3 regions of the Streptomyces sp. CNQ329 genome follow, and region 2 is predicted to be linked to each of the others. Evidence: riboswitches for the same ligand, from Rfam matches in the RefSeq annotation. Region 2 holds a riboswitch; each other region holds the start of a gene.

What was found. Region 2 has a riboswitch for cyclic di-AMP ahead of I003_RS0123465 (transglycosylase family protein). Riboswitches for the same ligand answer to the same signal wherever they lie in the genome.
Region 1: it holds a riboswitch for cyclic di-AMP, as region 2 does, so the genes downstream of both, I003_RS0125675 (peptidoglycan DD-metalloendopeptidase family protein) here and I003_RS0123465 (transglycosylase family protein) in region 2, are expected to answer to the same signal.
Region 3: it holds a riboswitch for cyclic di-AMP, as region 2 does, so the genes downstream of both, I003_RS0100660 (aggregation-promoting factor C-terminal-like domain-containing protein) here and I003_RS0123465 (transglycosylase family protein) in region 2, are expected to answer to the same signal.

The regions. Positions count from the first base shown of each region.
Region 1 is NZ_AXVU01000050.1:24,505-30,201, reverse strand. Features, by position in the region: gene I003_RS33210 (cytochrome) at 1-804, shown strand, start outside; gene I003_RS0125680 (cytochrome P450) at 801-2,072, shown strand; cyclic di-AMP (ydaO/yuaA leader) riboswitch at 2,442-2,584, shown strand; gene I003_RS0125675 (peptidoglycan DD-metalloendopeptidase family protein) at 2,596-3,726, shown strand; gene I003_RS0125670 (VOC family protein) at 3,936-4,301, opposite strand; gene I003_RS0125665 (carotenoid oxygenase family protein) at 4,415-5,697, opposite strand, start outside.
Region 2 is NZ_AXVU01000040.1:6,786-12,482, reverse strand. Features, by position in the region: gene I003_RS0123485 (Ppx/GppA phosphatase family protein) at 1-206, opposite strand, end outside; gene I003_RS0123480 (DUF501 domain-containing protein) at 203-748, opposite strand; gene I003_RS0123475 (septum formation initiator family protein) at 818-1,312, opposite strand; gene eno (phosphopyruvate hydratase) at 1,449-2,732, opposite strand; gene I003_RS0123465 (transglycosylase family protein) at 3,019-3,666, opposite strand; cyclic di-AMP (ydaO/yuaA leader) riboswitch at 3,742-3,906, opposite strand; gene I003_RS0123455 (LysM peptidoglycan-binding domain-containing protein) at 4,115-5,125, opposite strand; gene I003_RS0123450 (cytochrome P450) at 5,224-5,697, opposite strand, start outside.
Region 3 is NZ_AXVU01000001.1:133,233-138,929, reverse strand. Features, by position in the region: gene I003_RS0100675 (Scr1 family TA system antitoxin-like transcriptional regulator) at 1-179, shown strand, start outside; gene I003_RS0100670 (DUF397 domain-containing protein) at 180-428, shown strand; gene I003_RS0100665 (LLM class flavin-dependent oxidoreductase) at 761-1,417, shown strand; cyclic di-AMP (ydaO/yuaA leader) riboswitch at 1,521-1,696, shown strand; gene I003_RS0100660 (aggregation-promoting factor C-terminal-like domain-containing protein) at 1,703-2,593, shown strand; gene I003_RS0100655 (FCD domain-containing protein) at 2,692-3,486, opposite strand; gene I003_RS0100650 (SDR family oxidoreductase) at 3,549-4,340, opposite strand; gene I003_RS0100645 (beta-galactosidase) at 4,443-5,697, shown strand, end outside.

The sequences.
Region 1 (5,697 bases), on a different contig from region 2:
CTCGCCCGGATCATCGGCTTCCCCGATGCCCAGGGGCGGCAGCTCGCGCAGGTGCTCAACGAGCTGGCGGACGGCGGGCCCGGGGCGCTCAAGGCGTACGAGACGTTCGTCGGGCACATGACGCGGCTGGTGGCCGACAAGCGGCTCGCGCCGGGCCAGGACGTCGCCTCGCGGATGCTGGCCGACCCCATGCACTTCACCGACGAAGAAGTCATGCTCGACCTCAAGGACACCACCGCCGCCGGTTTCCTGCCCACCGCCGACTGGATCGGCAACTCCATCCGGCTCATGCTCACCGACGACCGCTTCGCCGCCGCCCTCGGCGGTGGGCGGCACAGCGTCGGGCAGGCGATGAACGAGGTGCTGTGGGAGGACACCCCGACGCAGATCCTCGTCGGCCGCTGGGCCGCCCGCGACACCCAGCTCGGCGGGCGCCCCGTCGGCGCGGGCGATCTGCTGCTCCTCGGCCTCGCCGCCGCCAACGACGACCCTCAGATCAAGCAGGCACTGGGGGGCACGGACGGCTCGGGCGGCTACGGGTACGGCGGGGGCGTACCCGCGCAGGAGGGCAACAGCGCGCACTTCGCCTTCAGCTACGGCGACTTCCGCTGTCCCTTCCCGGCCCAGGAGATCGCCGAGATCATCGCCCGGACGGGCCTTGAGGTACTTCTCGACCGGCTGCCCGACCTGGACCTGTCCGTGCCGGCGGAGACGCTGGTGCGGCGGCCGTCCGCGTTCCTGCGCGGCATGACCGCGCTGCCGGTCACCTTCACCCCCGTACGCGCCGCAGGAGGCCCTTCGTGAACTGCCCGCACGCCGCCGGCTCCGCCGCCGCCCCCGCCGCCTCCGGGGCCCTCCCCGAGCCGCTGGCCATCGACCCCCTCGTACGCGACCTCGCGGGGGAGACCGCGCACCTGTGCGCCGCCGCCCCGCTCACCCGGATCGAACTGCTGGGCGCGCCCGCGTGGACCGTCACACGGCACGCGGAGGCGCGGCAACTGCTCACCGACAGCCGGCTGGTCAAGGACATCGGCGCCTGGCGGCTGTGGCAGACGGGCGAGGTCACGGCGGAGTGGCCGCTGATCGGGATGGTCAACCCGGGCCGGTCGATGTTCACGGTCGACGGCGCCGAGCACCGGCGGCTGCGCGCCAAGACGGCGCAGGCCATCACCCCGCGGCGGCTCGACGCGCTGCGGCCGGTGGTCGAGCGGGTGACGGCCGAGCTGCTGGACGCCCTGGCGTCCGCGGCGGCCGAAGGCGACGGGGTCGTCGACCTCAAGGAGGTCTTCGCGCAGCCGCTGCCGATGCGGGTGGTGTGCGCGCTCATGGGCGTCGCGGAATCGGAGATACCGCGGCAGATGCGGCTGTGGAAGGCGTTCTTCTCCATGCTCACGCCGCAGGACGAGCGGCTTGCGGTGATGGCGGAGCTGGACCGCGTGTTCACGGAGATGGTGCGGCAGAAGACCGCGGCCCCCGCCGACGACCTCACCAGCGCACTGATCTTCGCCGACGAGGGCGGTGAGCCGCTGACCGAGGAAGAGGTCGTCGGCAACCTGAAGTCGATGATCGCCGCCGGGCACGAGACCACGATCACGCTCCTGCTCACCACCGTGCGCGGGCTGCTCAGCCACCCCGAGCAGCTCGCCATGGTCCGCGAGGGCACGGTGACGTGGGAGACGGCGATCGAGGAGGCGCTGCGCTACGACCCGCCCGTGACCCACCTGCTGATGCGGTTCGCGACGGAGGACATCGAGATCGCCGGCACGGTGATCGAGAAGGGCGAGGGCGTCGTCATCTCCTACCGCGCGATCGGGCGCGACGCCGGGCACCACGGGGCGGACGTGGACGCCTTCGACGTGACCCGGCCGACGCCGATCCGCCACATGACCTTCGGCCACGGGCCGCACATCTGCCCCGGCGCGGCCCTGTCGCGGCTGGAGGCGGCGGTGGCGCTGCCGGCGCTCTTCGCCCGCTTCCCCGAGCTGCGGCCGGCGGTGCCGGTGGGGGAGATCCGGAACCTGCCGGTGCTGACGCAGAACGACCTGGAGTCCTTCCCGGTACGGCTCTCCTGACGGCGGGGGCGGCTGAGGCGCGCCCCCGCCCGGCCCGTACCCCGTACTCCGTACCCCCGTTCGGGACGTTTTCGAGTGCGCCATCGCTGCCCTCGCGCGGACACGCTCCGTAGCGGAACAGCGCCCCTCCGCATAACAACTGATGCACGATCAGCTAACGACCGGACTTCTTCCCGTGTTACCGAGGCGTCAACTTGTCCGTTTCCGCTGGTACATGCCCGGATCGTCCGCGGTAAAGCACAACTGAATAACGGGAACGACTTGGAATCGAACGCCGTCGTCCGCTAGCGTGCGGTAACGCAGCGCGGTCGTCACTGCCGCCGCAAGAGGCGGCACCGTGCGCCGTCGCCGAATCCCGAACGCGAAACAACTGCAGCAACGGCAACACCTAGGGAACCGGGGAACCACCACCTTGGGGTGAATCGGGCCAACCTCCGCCAGGAGGCGGCCTGTAGGAGACCTTCCTGCTCCGAACCCGTCAGCTAACCCGGTAGGCGAGAAGGAAGGAAAGGAGTACGCCTTCGTGGCGTCCTACAGGCCTGGGCCTGGCTACGGCCATGGCTATGACGAGTACGGCTACGACGGTTATGCGTCCGGCGGTCACGCCCCCGAGGGGTATGCGCCCGCCGACTACGCCGTCGAAGAGCCGGTCCCGGTCGATGAAGTCTTTCCCGAGGACGACCTTCCGTCCCGCGGCCGTCGGCGCCTGGCAAAGCAGCGCGGCGGCAGCATGGCCCGCAGCGGCGCCGTACTCGGCGTCGGCGTCTTCGCCGCCGTCGGCGCGGGCAGCATGGCCACGGCGCAGGAGAAGCCGCCGGTCGCGATATCCATGCCCGACCAGGTGAACGCCGTCGCGAGCGAGATCAGCGCGCAGCTCCCGGACGCGGAGAGCCTGCCGGGCGTCGGCGACCTGATGCCGAGCGAGGAGCCCGCCTCCGACTCGGTCGTCACCACGGCACCGCTCACCCAGGTCAGCTACGCCGGCGACGCCGGGGCCGACACCGCGACCCAGTCCGCCGACTCCGGCGAGGCCCTGCGGGCACGCATCCTGCAGCAGGCCGACCAGCAGCAGGCGGAGGCCGACGCCTCTGCCCGCGCCGCCGCCGAGGCCGAGGCCGCCAAGCAGGCGGCCGAGGAGGCCGCCGAGGCGAAGGCCGAGGAAGAGGAGCGCCAGCGCAAGCTGGAGGAGGAGCGCCGCCGCAAGGCGGAGGAGGAGGCCCGCCGCAAGGCGGAGGCAGAGCGCCTCGCCAAGCTCGCCGCCAGCTACGTCGCCCCGCTTTCCAACTACACGCTCACCTCCAGCTTCGGCGAGTCCGGCGACATGTGGGCCGCGGGCCACACGGGCCAGGACTTCGCCGCCTCCACCGGCACCCCGGTCAAGGCCGTACACGGCGGCACGATCACCGAGGCCGGCTGGGCCGGCTCGTACGGCTACCGCATCGTCCTCACGCTCGAAGACGGCACCGAAATCTGGTACTGCCACCTGTCCTCCATCATCCAGTCCTCCGGCGAGGTCACGACCGCCGACGTCATCGGGCGCGTAGGCGCCACGGGCAACGTCACCGGCCCGCACCTGCACCTGGAGGTACGACCCGGCGGCGGGGACGCAGTGGACCCCCTCGCCTGGCTGCGCAACAACGGCGCCCCGGTCTGACCGACGCGGCGGGCCCGGCGCCCCGGCCCTGATGGCCGGGACCCGGACCTGCCCGCACGGAAGACCGCAAGCCCCCATATACCTCTCTCCCACGTCTCTGGCGTGTCCGTACGCACCTTCCCCCCGTGGCGTCCGGATGCGCACCGAGACCGCCGGCGGCCCTGGTGGCCGACCCCCCGACACCAGGGCCGTCGGCCTTTTCCCGGGACCTACTCCCCGGGCCCGCAGAGACAGAACGGATGCCCGGCCGGATCGGCGAACACCGGACACGTGCCACCGACGTCGGAAAGCGGCGTGGCCCCGAGCCGCAGCGCCAGCTCACTCGCGGCCACGGAATCGTCGACGCCGAAGCAGATGTGCATCTGCTGGGGATACCTACGCTCGAAGTCGGGCCAGAGCGGCGGCCGGTAGCCGTCGACTACCTCGAATGCCAGCCGTGGAAAGCTGTCTTCGTCCTTGGCGATCACCATCCAGTCCTCACGAATGATCCGCATGCCGAGAAGCTGCGTGTAGAAGTCGGCAAGCTCGCGGGCGTCGGCGCAGTCCAGCACGATGTTCCTGACGTAGGCGTTCATGGCGGCAACCCTGCCACGCCCCCCTGAGACCGTCATGAGAAGCCACCCGGTGAACCGCACCCCCCAGCGCACCCGCCACACCGGCCCACGGGAAGGAAACGCTCAACCCCGGTTCACGGGTGCCGGCGGCCGGTGAACATGCCGTGGAGACCGAACGGCACCGCGTGCGGTACCTCCGCCCGTGCCAACTCGGCGTATGTTCTGGCGTCCAGCACCAGCAGGAACGAGGTGCCCGCCGCCGCGTCAAGGACCACGGACAGCACCACCCCGTCATCCTCACCGGCGGCGTCCGGCGCGGCCGTCGGCGCCCCCACGAAGACCGGCTCGCCGGGATAGCAGCCCTCCTCCGACCAGGTCAGCGTGTCACCGGTGGTCACATCGAGCTTCACGAGCTGGTCGATGAAGTGGGCACTGCTGCGGTCCCGCGCGCCCACGCCGTACGCGTACCGGTAGGGGGAGCCATTGTGTCGCGCGTAGGAGATGCGCGGCAGTTCGAGGCTCTCCTCCGACAGCCGCTGCACGCCGACACTCCCACCGCCGGCGCTGTCGCCGTTGCCCTTGCCGACAGGGATCCGGTAGCGGGTGGGCAGCGCCGACGGGATGCCGCCGCCCGCGTGCAGCCGGTCCAGATACAGCGCGTCGATGATCGAGGCATCGTCGTACGAGCAGATGTCGAGCACCACGTCATCGCCGTCGTCGAAAGCGTTGATGTGGTGGAACGCGAAGAACGCGGGCCCTTCGTATGTGCCGCGCACGGACCCGTCGCGGGAGTCCATGACCGTGAAGCGGGTGCCGCGCTCCGGCTCCCAGCGGTAGTTCTCGATGAACGGGCGGCCGCTGAGCACGATGCTCAGCGGATTCACCACGAGCGGGAACTCCGCCAGGACGACATGCCGCCGGGTGAGGGCGAAGCTGTGCATGTACGAGGGGCGGGTGACCCTGCGGCTGCCGATCAGCTCGCGGGTGGTGCCCGAGGCCCGCTGACGGTAGATGCGGTACTCACTCGTGCGCGAGAAGTGCAGCACGTAGTTGACCAGGTCGCCGGTGGCCGGATCCTGGTGCGGGTGCGCGGTGGTCAACTGCCCGCTCAGGTCGTCGTCGTAGCCGACCACACCGGCGGTCGCCAGCGTGTCGGGGTCGAACGCCACCGGCAGCGGCGTTTCGGTCAGGGCCACGTAGCGGTCGCCGAAGCGGGTGAGGTTGACGTTGGCGTTCGTGGTGGGCTTGCGCGCGAAGCGGGTGAAGAAACGGGCGAACAGCGAGCGGCACGGGTCGGTGGCGAACTCCGGGAAGGAGATCCGCCCCGCTGCCATGGCGCGGTTGGCGGGGGTGTCGAGGTAGCGGCTGGCGTAGGAGACCCGGCCACCTTCGAAGGTGAAGCGGTGCAGCATCGCCT
Region 2 (5,697 bases):
ATGATCCCGGCGTACCGGCGGCAGGCCGCGAAGGTGCGCTCCAGCGCCTCGGGCGCCAGCCGGCCCGTACGGTCCACGCCCTGGCCGAGCCGGACGATCTCCATCCGGCGGTCCAAATCCTTCAGTTCACCCGTGGCCACGTCGACGTCCGCGACCAGCAGGCGGATCGAGTTCGTCCCGCAGTCCACCGCCGCCACCCGGGTCATGTCCCGTCCTCCCCCGGCTCACCGGTCTCCTCTGTCGTCACGCACGGGCCCTTGCGCCACCACTCCGGCAGCATCCCCAGCGCCTCGTCCCCCAGCGGGTTCACCCCCGGCCCCGCCGCGAGCGCGTGCGCGACCAGCACGTGCAGGCACTTCACCCGGTCCGGCATCCCTCCCGCGCTCGGGAAGCCGGGCAGCTCGGCGATCGCGTCGCGGCGGGCGAGGTAGTCCTCGTGGGCCGCGCGGTACGCCGCCGCCAGCTCCGGGTCCGCCGCCAGCCGGGCCGTCATCTCCTTCATCACGCCGTTCGCCTCCAGCGTGCCGATCGCGGAGTTCGCACGCGGGCACGTCAGGTAGTACAGCGTCGGGAACGGCGTGCCGTCGGGCAGCCGCGGGGACGTCTCGACCACGTCCGGATTGCCGCACGGGCAGCGGTGCGCCACGGCGCGCAGGCCGCGCGGGGCGCGGCCCAACTGCGCGGCCACGGCGGCGGCGTCCGCCGCGGTGGCGGGGGCGGGTTCGGTGGGCGGCGGGGGCTTGTCCATCTCTCCTCGATCAGCCGGCGTGCGGCGGCCGGCGTCCGGCGGCGGGCGGGATGCGCGTCCGCACGCGCCTCAGCGCTGGCCGTCCGCGGCGTCCAGCCCGTCCCACAGGTTCTCGTACCACGGCCTCTCCGTCTCCTCGCCCGCCGTGCCGGAGCGGGCGGAACCGGTGCCGTCGCGCATCAGGTATCCGGTCTCCCCGGGCAGCACGTAGTGCAGGTGCTCGCGGGCCTGCCGGCGCACGTACTCCGGGTCCTCCCAGCGCGCCTTCTCGTCGCGCAGCCGCTCCACCCGCTGCTCGGCCCGCGCCTTCTCCCGCTCCAGCTCGGCGACCTCGGCGCGCTGGTCGATGTACTGGCGCAGCGGGTACGCCAGCGCGACCACGAGCGAGCAGACGACGAGCGCGAGCACCGCGGCCCGCCCCGTCAGCCGGCTGCGCCGCGGCGGGCGGGCGCGATAGACGCGCTCCGAGACCCGGCTGACGGCCTGCTCGCCGAGCAGCTTGAGCCGGGTGGTGGTGGAGAAGCGCTCCCTGGCCATGTGCGTCGCGTCCTCCCCGGGCGGCATCGGTGGTCGGCCCCGGTCGCACCTTACGCGGTGCGGCCGGGGGCCGGGTGCGTCCGACGCCGATGTCGTACGGGTCGCGATGCCGTACGGGCCGTGCTGTCCGTACGGGCCGTGCCGTCCCTACGGACCGGCCCGGTCAGCCGTTCTTGTAGCGGGGGAAGGCGCTGCGGCCCGCGTACTCGGCGGCGTCGTCGAGGATCTCCTCGATGCGCAGGAGCTGGTTGTACTTGGCGACCCGCTCGGAGCGGGCCGGGGCGCCGGTCTTGATCTGGCCGCAGTTCGTGGCGACGGCCAAATCGGCGATGGTGACGTCCTCGGTCTCGCCGGAGCGGTGGGACATCATGCACTTGAAGCCGTTGCGCTGGGCCAGCTCGACGGCGTCCAGCGTCTCGGTGAGCGAGCCGATCTGGTTGACCTTGACGAGCAGCGCGTTGGCCGCGTTCTCGTCGATGCCGCGCTGCAGCCGCTCGGGGTTGGTGACGAAGAGGTCGTCGCCGACGATCTGGACCTTGTCGCCGAGCCGCTCCGTCAGCACGTGCCAGCCGGCCCAGTCGTCCTCGAACAGCGGGTCCTCGATGGACACCAGCGGGTAGTCCGCGACGAGCTGCTCGTAGTACTCCGTCATCTCGGCGGCGGAGCGGCTCTTGCCCTCGAAGACGTAGACGCCGTCCTTGTAGAACTCCGAGGCGGCGACGTCGAGCGCGAGGGCGACGTCCTGGCCGGCGGTGTACCCGGCCTTCTGGATCGCCTCGACGATGAGGTCGAGCGCGTCCCGGTTGGAGTCGAGGTTCGGCGCGAAGCCGCCCTCGTCGCCGAGGCCGGTGGACAGGCCCCGCTCCTTGAGTACGGCCTTGAGCTGGTGGTAGATCTCCGCGCCGCAGCGTACGGCCTCGGAGAACGACTCGGCGCCGATCGGCGCGATCATGAACTCCTGGATGTCGACGTTGGAGTCGGCGTGGCTGCCGCCGTTGAGGATGTTCATCATCGGCACGGGCAGCACGTGCGCGTTGGGGCCGCCGAGGTAGCGGAAGAGCGGCAGGTCGGAGGCCTCCGAGGCGGCGTGCGCGACGGCGAGCGAGACGCCGAGGATGGCGTTGGCACCGAGGGAGGACTTGTCGGGGGTGGCGTCGAGGTCGAACATCGCCTGGTCGATGAGGCGCTGCTCGGTGGCGTCGTAGCCCACCAGCTCGGGACCGATCTGCTCGATGACGGCGAGCACGGCCTTCTCCACGCCCTTCCCGCCGTAGCGGGCCTTGTCCCCGTCGCGCAGCTCCAGGGCCTCGAAGGCACCGGTGGAGGCGCCGGACGGGACGGCAGCACGGCCGGTGCTGCCGTCGTCGAGGCCGACCTCGACCTCGACCGTGGGGTTGCCGCGGGAGTCGAGAATCTCTCGGGCTACGACGACGTCGATGGACGGCACGGTGTCTCCTTCGGAGGGATTCGCTACGGGTTCCGCCCTGAGCCTAGCCGCCCGGGGTGACGGCTCCCGCGCGTACCCGGCCGCATTCCGCGGTACGAGACGGTTCGCGCCCCGGGCGGGCGTGAGGGCGTGCACCGTACGGCGTGGTCGTCCCGGCCCGCGCACCGGACGGGCCGGGACGGCCGCGCCGTACCGCGGCGGCGTGCCGGGGGCAGGGGGCGGCGGTGCACACAGCGCGGGCGGGCCGGCCGGTTCGCGGTCCGGGGCGGCCCGCCCGCGCGCCGGGCTAGCCCACCTTCAGTTTCTGGCCGGGCCGGATCAGGTCGGGGTTCGCGCCGATGACCGTCTTGTTGTCCTCGTACAACTGCTGCCAGCTCTCCGCGCCGTGCCGCCGGGCGATGTCGTCGAGGGTGTCGCCCTCGCGGACCTCGTAGTAGAAGCCGCGGAAGACCGTGCGGGACTCCGGCTGCGTCTGCTCGCCGGCACCGCGCGCCGCGGTGCCCTGCGGGGCCTCTTCCTGCGCCTGCGGGGCCGCCTGGGCCGGGGTCTGCGCTTGCTCCGGTGCCCCGTGCGGCATCGGCGGGACGATCTGCCCGGCGGCCGGGCTGCCGGCGGCCAGGCCCGCGCGCGGGCCGCAGTGGGGCCACGCGCCCGGTCCCTGCATGGACAGCAGCCGCTCGGCGACGGCGATCTGCTGCTGCTTCGTCGCCAGGTCGGCGCGCGGGGCGTAGCTGCGGCCGCCGGCGGCGTCCCAGCTCGACTGGGAGAACTGGATACCGCCGAAATAGCCGTTCCCGGTATTCGTCGCCCATTCTCCTCCGGACTCGCACGCGGCGACCCGTTCCCAGGTATCGATGGGCGCCGAGACCGCGTCCTGGGCGCCGAGTACCGGCAGCCCGATCGCGGTTCCGGTGGCGCCGACGAGAACGGCCATGCGGGAGTGTGTGCCAAGGCGTGCCTGTGCGGCGGGCCGGCGGTGCTTACCCGTTGCGGCAGGAAGAAGCATGATGCTCTTTCTCACCGACGCCTGCGAGGTGAGCTGTCGGGTGCGGGCTGTGAGTGCCCGGCCGTACGTCGAGCGTGCGGCTTGACCCCAAGCCGCCCGGTCCGCCTTCTCGTTGGACCGGAGCGGCACTTACCGTGGGTCCCCCGCTCCTGTCAGCGGTGCTTCATGCACAGGTGGCCCGGGTGAACGCCGACAGGATTCGGCGTGAGGCGATCACCGGGGCTCGCGTTGGCGAGCGATGTGACGGTAAGCACATAGGGGTGTGCGATTCAAAGACCCCGGAAAGCGCCACGCCCGGTTTTCGGTCCGTCAGGTAGCCCGGTCAGCCGATAACGTCAAATATGACTAATGAGCACCGACTTCATGCGCGGCCCGTTCAGTTCCCGCGCAATTCGAGTTCCTGACCAGGCTTGATGTTGTCGGGGTCCTCACCGAGTGCGTTCTTGTTCCCGTCGTACAACTCGGACCATCCACCCGTGAGCGAAAGCTCGCTGGCGATATCCGAGAGAGTGTCACCCGGTCGGACGGTATAACTGCCGTCACCGGACTCGCCGCTCTCACGACCGCCGCGCTTCTCCGTGTCGCCGGGGATCTCGGCGATCCACTCGCGGCCGGGGTCCGGCAGCTCGGTCTCGTCGGGCGACTGGGAGGCTCCGGGGGTCTCGACGGCCTCGCGCGGGGTCTCGGGGATGCCGGGCGAGGACGGGACGCCGGAGGGGGTGGGGGTCGCGGAGGCGTCCGGGGCGCGGTGCCGGCCGGAGCCCCCGGAGGCGTCCGTGGTCTCGGAGTCCTGGCCGGCCCACTCGCCGGGGCCGCCCTCGCGCTCGTCCGGGTCCTGGGCGCCGCGGTGCTTGCCGCCTCTGGACTTCCCGTCCCCGCGCTCGCCCTTGCGGTCCGTGTCCCGGTCCTCGTCCCGGTCCTCGTCCCCGCGGTCCGTGGCGCCGGTGCCGGGGACCAGGGTGGGCGGCAGCGGCAGTTCGGCGCCGGGGTCGACCTCGGGCACCGTGTCGTCACCGTGCAGCCCGGCGTCCTCGGCGCACTCCGGCCACGCCTTGTCGGCGCCCATGCCGGCAAGGATGCGCTCGGCGACCGTGATCTGCTGCGCCCGGCTGGCGAAGTCGGGCTGCGAGGCGAACTCCTCGCCGCCGTACTCCTGCCACATGTCCATCGTCAACTGCAGGCCGCCGTAGTATCCGTTGCCCTCGTCGGCGCTCCACAGCCCGCCGCTCTCGCACTCGGCGACCCGGTCCCACGTGCCGGCGTCGGCGGCGCTCGCGCCGCCCGCGCCCAGCAGCGGCAGGGCGAGACCCGCCCCGGTCGCACCGGCGGCGACGACGAACGCGGGGGCCTGGCGGGGACGTCGGTGGCGTCCGTTACCCGAGCGCATGCGAGTGCCTTTCGTTCCCTGTGTGTTCGAACCAGTGGCCGAACTTAATACCGAAGCCCCCCCGATCACAAGTTGATCGCCTGATAGTCACGCGCGGATCACAGAGTTGGCCCGAAGTGCACCGGCAGTGTCCGAAGGCCGCGCATGATGAGCCCTCCGCGCCACCGCAATTCGGACGTCTCGACGGCGAGCCGCAGGTCGGGAAGGCGGCGCAGCAGGGTACCGAGGGCGGTCCGCGCTTCGAGCCGGGCGAGGGGGGCACCGAGGCAGTAGTGGATGCCGTGGCCGTAGCCCAGGTGCTGATTGTCACGCCGGGACAGGTCCAGGGTGTCCGGGTCGGCGAAGCGGGCGGGGTCGCGGTCGGCGGCGGCCAGCACGACGAGCACGGGGTCGCCCACGGCGACGCGCTGCCCGCCGATCTCCAGCGGCTTGGTGGCGAACCGCCACGTCGCCAGCTCCACCGGGCCGTCGTAGCGCAGCAGTTCCTCCACCGCCGAGGGCAGAAGCGCGGGCTCGGCGGCCAGCCGGGCGCGCTCGGCGGGGTGGGTGAGGAGGGCGTACGTGCCGTTGCC
Region 3 (5,697 bases), on a different contig from region 2:
GGTTCGCCATGCCGGAGCTGCCGGACATGATCTACACCGAGTACCTCACCGGCGCCGTCTACCTCGACGGCCGGCACGAGGTGGCCACACACCTCGCCGCCCTGGACCACATGGCGGCCCAGGCGGCGACGGCACCACGCACGAAGGACGTCCTCCGGGACTTCCGCAAGGAGCTGTGAATGGAACGCATCTACAACGGCATGCCGGCCGAGGACCTCGGCACCGAGGGCTGGCACAAGCCGTGGAGCGGCGGCAACGGCGGCAACTGCGTCGAGGCCATGAAACTCAAGGACGGCCGGATAGCGGTACGGCACTCGGCCCACCCCGACGGCCCCGCCCTCATCTACACCCCCGGTGAGATGGACGCCTTCATCGAGGGCGCCAAGGCGGGCGCAGCGGACTTCCTGCTCTCGCGGAGCTCGGCGTGACCGCGCCCGGCGCCGTGCCCGCACACCGACTGCGGTGCCACCCGGTCCACTCGCCGTCCGGGCCGGACGGCGAGCCCATCCCGGCGAACGGGGGTGTGGCCCGCATGCGCTGACGTGGGCCACCGGCCGGGAGCACAGTGAGGGAGGGGACACCCCGGGGGGGTCCCCTCCCTCGGCGTTCGCGGGCCGCTCCCGCGCAAAGCCGCTGCGCGGCCCGGCACATGAAATTCCAGGAATCATGAACCGTGGGTGTACGCGGCGCTGCCTTCCGCGACGTATCGGCGTACGGTATGCCCCCGATGGCTCTCATCAGCCACCCGGGGAGGCCCACGATGAGCGCATCTCCACCCCCGTCCCCACGCGCCGCCACGACGGGCACGGCGCGGGCGGTCCGTGTCGGGGTGCTGCTCCCCAGGCTGCCGGAGGAGCCCGCCGACTGGCTCGCGGAGTGCGCGGCGTACGACTCCGCCGGCGCCGACGCACTGTGGCTGGACGGCGGTCCGGACCCGGCACACGACGTGCTCGCGCTCGCCGCCGCCCTGGCCACCGCCACGAGCCGGGCGAGGCTCGTCGTCGCGCTGCCCGACAGCGTCCCGCAGGCCGCCCTGCTGGCCCGGGCGCTGGCCACCGTCGTGCTGCTCAGCAGCGGCCGGCTCGCGCTCGCCGCCGGCTCCCGGCGGTGCGCCGAACTCGTCGCCGTGGCCCCGACGGTGCCCGCCTTCCGCCGGCTCGCGCCCGCCGGTCCCGGGTACGAGGAGCCGGGCGCCGGGCGGTGGACCCCGGTGACGGCGCCGGCCGACCCCGACGCCTGGCAGGCCGCGCTCGCCGCCGCCGCGGAGCGCGGGGTGCACGGCCTCGTCGTACCGGCCGGGCAGCCTCTTCTGGAGGCGCTGCACCGGGAATGCACGGGTAACCGTCCCACGCGCCCCAGCCGTCCCAGGCGTGCACGCGCCGCCACGGAACGTCAGACTACGCGTGGATCCTCGTGATCCGCTTGTGATCTGACGTTCGATCTCCTAGTGTCCGTGACGTTCGCAGACGCGAGCGCCGCGCTCCGGTACGCCGAATCCTGCCCGTCGGAGCCCGGAACCGTCGTCCCCACCGCCGTTCGGGCAGGAGCGGGGGAACCACTTCTCCGTCGGCCGGAGGCACGGTGGCAGGACCGCACCGGACTCCCCGACTCGGGGTGAAGCCGCACCGCACGACGCGGCCGGGCAACTCCAGCCCGAACCCGACAGCTCACTTCGCAGGCGTCGGAGAAAGAGCGAGCCACCATGGCCGGAACCGGCACCCGGCGCGCGCCCAAGTCGCGCTCCACCCGCCGCTACGCCGCCGCCGCGGGAGTGGGCATAGCCCTGCCCGTCGCCGGCAGTCTCGCGGCGACCGCCGCGCACGCCTACACGGTCGAGAAGGGCGACACCCTCTCGGAGATCGCCGAGGACAACGGCTTCGGGCCCGACTGGCAGAAGTTGTACGAGGCCAACAAGGAAGCCATCGGGGACAATCCCCACCTGATCCTCCCGGGCCAGGAGCTGGACCTGGGCGGGGACAAGGCGGAGAGCAAGCCCGCCGAGGCCGACCGGACGGCCGCCAAGAGCGAGAAGAAGCAGCAGCGTTACCTCCAGCACACCGTCGGCGCCGGCGACACGCTGGCCAAGATCGCCGCGGAGTACGACGTGCCCGGCGGCTGGCAGCGGGTGTACGTCGACAACGAGAAGGCCATCGGTGACAACCCGGCCGCACTGAAGGTCGGCACCGAGCTGCGGGTCGACACCCAGGGCGGCAAGGTCGGCAAGTCCATCGATCCGAACGGCTCGTCGTCCGCCGGGAGTTCCGGGGGCGCCACCGAGGCGTCGCAGGCGAGTGTCCCGACCACCGAGTCCGGCATCCAGGCGGCGGCGCGGGAGATCGTACCCGCGGACCAGTTCACCTGCTTCAGCAACATCGTGGAGCGGGAGAGCGGCTGGGACCACACCGCGACCAACCCCAGCTCCGGCGCGTACGGTCTGATGCAGGCACTGCCGGGCGACAAGATGGCCTCGGCCGGTGCCGACTGGCGCACCAACCCGGTCACCCAGATCAAGTGGGGCCTGGACTACATGAACGACCGCTACGGCAGCCCGTGCGGCGCCTGGGAGTTCTGGCAGGCCAACAACTGGTACTGACGCCCGGGGCCCCGGGCCCGCGGTGAGTCTCCTGCCGCCCCGTCGCGCGGATCCCACCGTGCGGCGGGGCGCACCCGTGGACGGACCCGGTGTACGGGCTACGCCCCGGCCGCCCGCTCCGTCGCCGACCGCTCGGGCGACGGCGGGGGTTCGGTCGCGGGTGCCGCGGACAGCTCGGCCAGGTCCCGCGCCGCCTGGGCGAGGAGCCGGTGCATCGCCGACTCCGCGGCGTCGGGGTCCCCGGCGCGTATCGCCTCCAGCACGGCGCGGTGACCCGGCACGGGATCCTGCGGGTGGTGTCCGGGGCCGTGCACCAGGCGGTCGCGAGCGGCCAGTCCGCTGGTGATGACCAGATCCATGCGCTCCAGCAGCTCGTTGTGCGAGGCGGCCAGCAGGGCGCGGTGGAACGCGAGGTCCGCCGCGACGGCGCCGGCCGCCGCGTCCCGCGCGCCGGCCATCGCGGCGAGCGCCGCGTCCAGGGCGGTCAGGTCCGCCGCGGTGCGGCGCACCGCGGCGAGCCTCACCGCCGCCGGCTCGACGATGCCGCGCACCTCGTCCAGGTCGCGCAGCAGCGGGGAGGCGGCCCGCGCGGCGGCGCCCTCGCCCTGCTGCCGGCCCGCGGTCTCGAAGCGCCAGCGCAGCACGTCGGCGTCGAGGAGATGCCAGTCGGCGCGCGGCCGGACGAACGTGCCGCGCTTCTGCCGGGCATCGACGAGTCCCTTGGCCGCCAGCACCTTCAGCGACTCGCGCAGCGCGGTGAGGCTGACGCCCAGCTCACTCTGGAGTGCGGCGAGGTCGAGGGTCGCGCCCTCGGCGATCTCGCCGCTGAGAACGCGGTGCGCGAGCGTCTCCACCGTCTGCCCGTGCACCCCGCGACGGGCGTAACCCGACATGGCCGCTCGCTCCTCCCTCACGTTCCTGCTCCCGTGGACCGGCGCCCTCCGGCGCGTCCGTTTCAGGCGGATGACTTTACGACGCTCCAGCCGCCGTCGACGACCAGGCTCGCGCCGGTGACGTAGGACGCCTCGGGCGAGGCGAGAAAGGCGACGGCGGAAGCCACCTCCTCCGGCGCTCCCAGCCGCCCGGCCGCGGTCTGCGCCGCGCTGGCATGGCGGTCCGCTTCGGGGACACGGTCCCACAGCCGGGTGAGCACCGGGCCGGGCAGCACCGTGTTCACCCGTACCGAAGGGCCGTACTCGACGGCGAGCTGGCCGGCCAGCGACAGCAGCCCGCCCTTGGCGGCGGCGTACGCGGGGTGGCCGGGGATGCCGTGCCTGGCGTGCACGGAGGAGACGAGCACCGCGGCGCCGGGGGCGCCCTGCTGCGCGCGCAGGCCGGGCAGGCAGGCGCGGAATCCGAGGAAGGCGGCCGTCAGCCCGACGTCGACCTGGCGCCGCCAGGAGGCGGGCGACGTCTCGTGTGCGGGGGCGACGTCGACGGCGACGGCGTTGGAGACCAGAACGCCGACGGGCCCGAAGTCCCCGGCCACGGCCGTGATCCGCGCCCAGCCGTCCTCCCCGGCCACGTCCGCGGCGACGGCGGCGGCCGTGCCGTCCGCGGCGCGGATCTCCTCGGCGGCCGCCTCCGCCCGGTCGCCGTCGATGTCGGCGACGACGACGGCGGCGCCCTCCGCGGCGAGCCGGCGGGCGATGGCCGCGCCGATGCCGGCGGCGGCGCCGGTGACCACGGCGGTGCGACCGCCGAAGCGGGCGGTGTGCGGGAGTTGCGTGGCTCCGGCTGGTGTCACGAGGTCACGCTCCGGGTGTTGACGGATCTGCCGCGGCACTTCTACCTTGCCCAGCAAGGTTAATTCGTAATTTAAGAATTGAGCAAGAGGGGCGGAGGCAGCGTGGAGCGCATCCACTTCGGCGGCGACTACAACCCCGAGCACTGGCCCGAGGCGGTCAGGGCCGAGGACATCCGGCTGATGCAGGAAGCCGGGGTTTCCATGGTCACCGCCGGGATCTTCTCCTGGGCGCTGGTCGAACCGCGGCCCGGTGCGTACGACTTCGACTGGTTCGGCCGCGTGCTGGACGACCTGCACGGCGCCGGCATACGGGTCTGCCTGGCGACCATGACCGCCTCCCCGCCGCCGTGGCTGAGCGAGCGGCACCCCGAGATCCTGCTGCAGGACGCCGACGGTGTCCGCAAGTGGCCCGGCTCGCGCCAGCACTTCTGCCCCTCCAGCCCTGTCTACCGCGAGCACGCCGTCCGCCTGGTCACCGAGCTGGCCACCCGCTACGGCACCCATCCCGCCCTGGAGAGCTGGCACATCGGCAACGAGTACGGCTGCTCCAACCCGCGGTGCTACTGCGACGTCTCCGCCGCCGACTTCCGCCGCTGGCTGCGGGAGCGCTACGGCACCGTCGAGGCGCTCAACACCGCCTGGGCCACCACCTTCTGGTCGCAGCGCTACGACACCTTCGAGCAGGTTCTGCCGCCGCGCACCACCCCCACCCACCCCAACCCGGCCCAGGAGCTGGACTACGCCCGCTTCTGCGACGACGCCCTGCTGCAGTGCTACCTCGCCGAGAAGAAGGCGCTGCGCCGGATCACCCCCGACGTGCCGGTCACCACCAACCACCTGCCGCTTCACAAGGCCGTCGATGCCTTCTCGTGGGCCGCGCACGAGGACGTCACGGCGCTGGACTACTACCAGGACCCGAACGACCCGGAGACCCACATCGGCGCCGGCCTGGCCTTCGACCTGACCCGCTCCGCGGGCCGCGGGCAGCCGTGGATGCTGATGGAGCAGGCGCCGAGTGCCGTCAACTGGCGGCGGCGCAACAGCCCCAAGCCGTTCGGCTCGATGCGGCTGTGGAGCTGGCAGGCCGTCGCCCAGGGCGCGGACGCGGTGCTGTACTTCCAGTGGCGCGCCACCCCGGGCGGCGCCGAGAAGTTCCACTCGGCGATGGTCCCGCACGCCGGCACCGACACCCGGATCTTCCGCGAGGTGAGCGCGCTGGGCCGGGAGCTGGGCGCCGTCCCGCAGCTCGCCGGTTCGCGGGCCCGCACCGAGGTGGCGCTGCTCGCGGACTGGAACAGCTGGTGGGCGCTGGAGCAGGGCTCGCACCCATCCGCGGATCTGGACTTCACCGAGACGC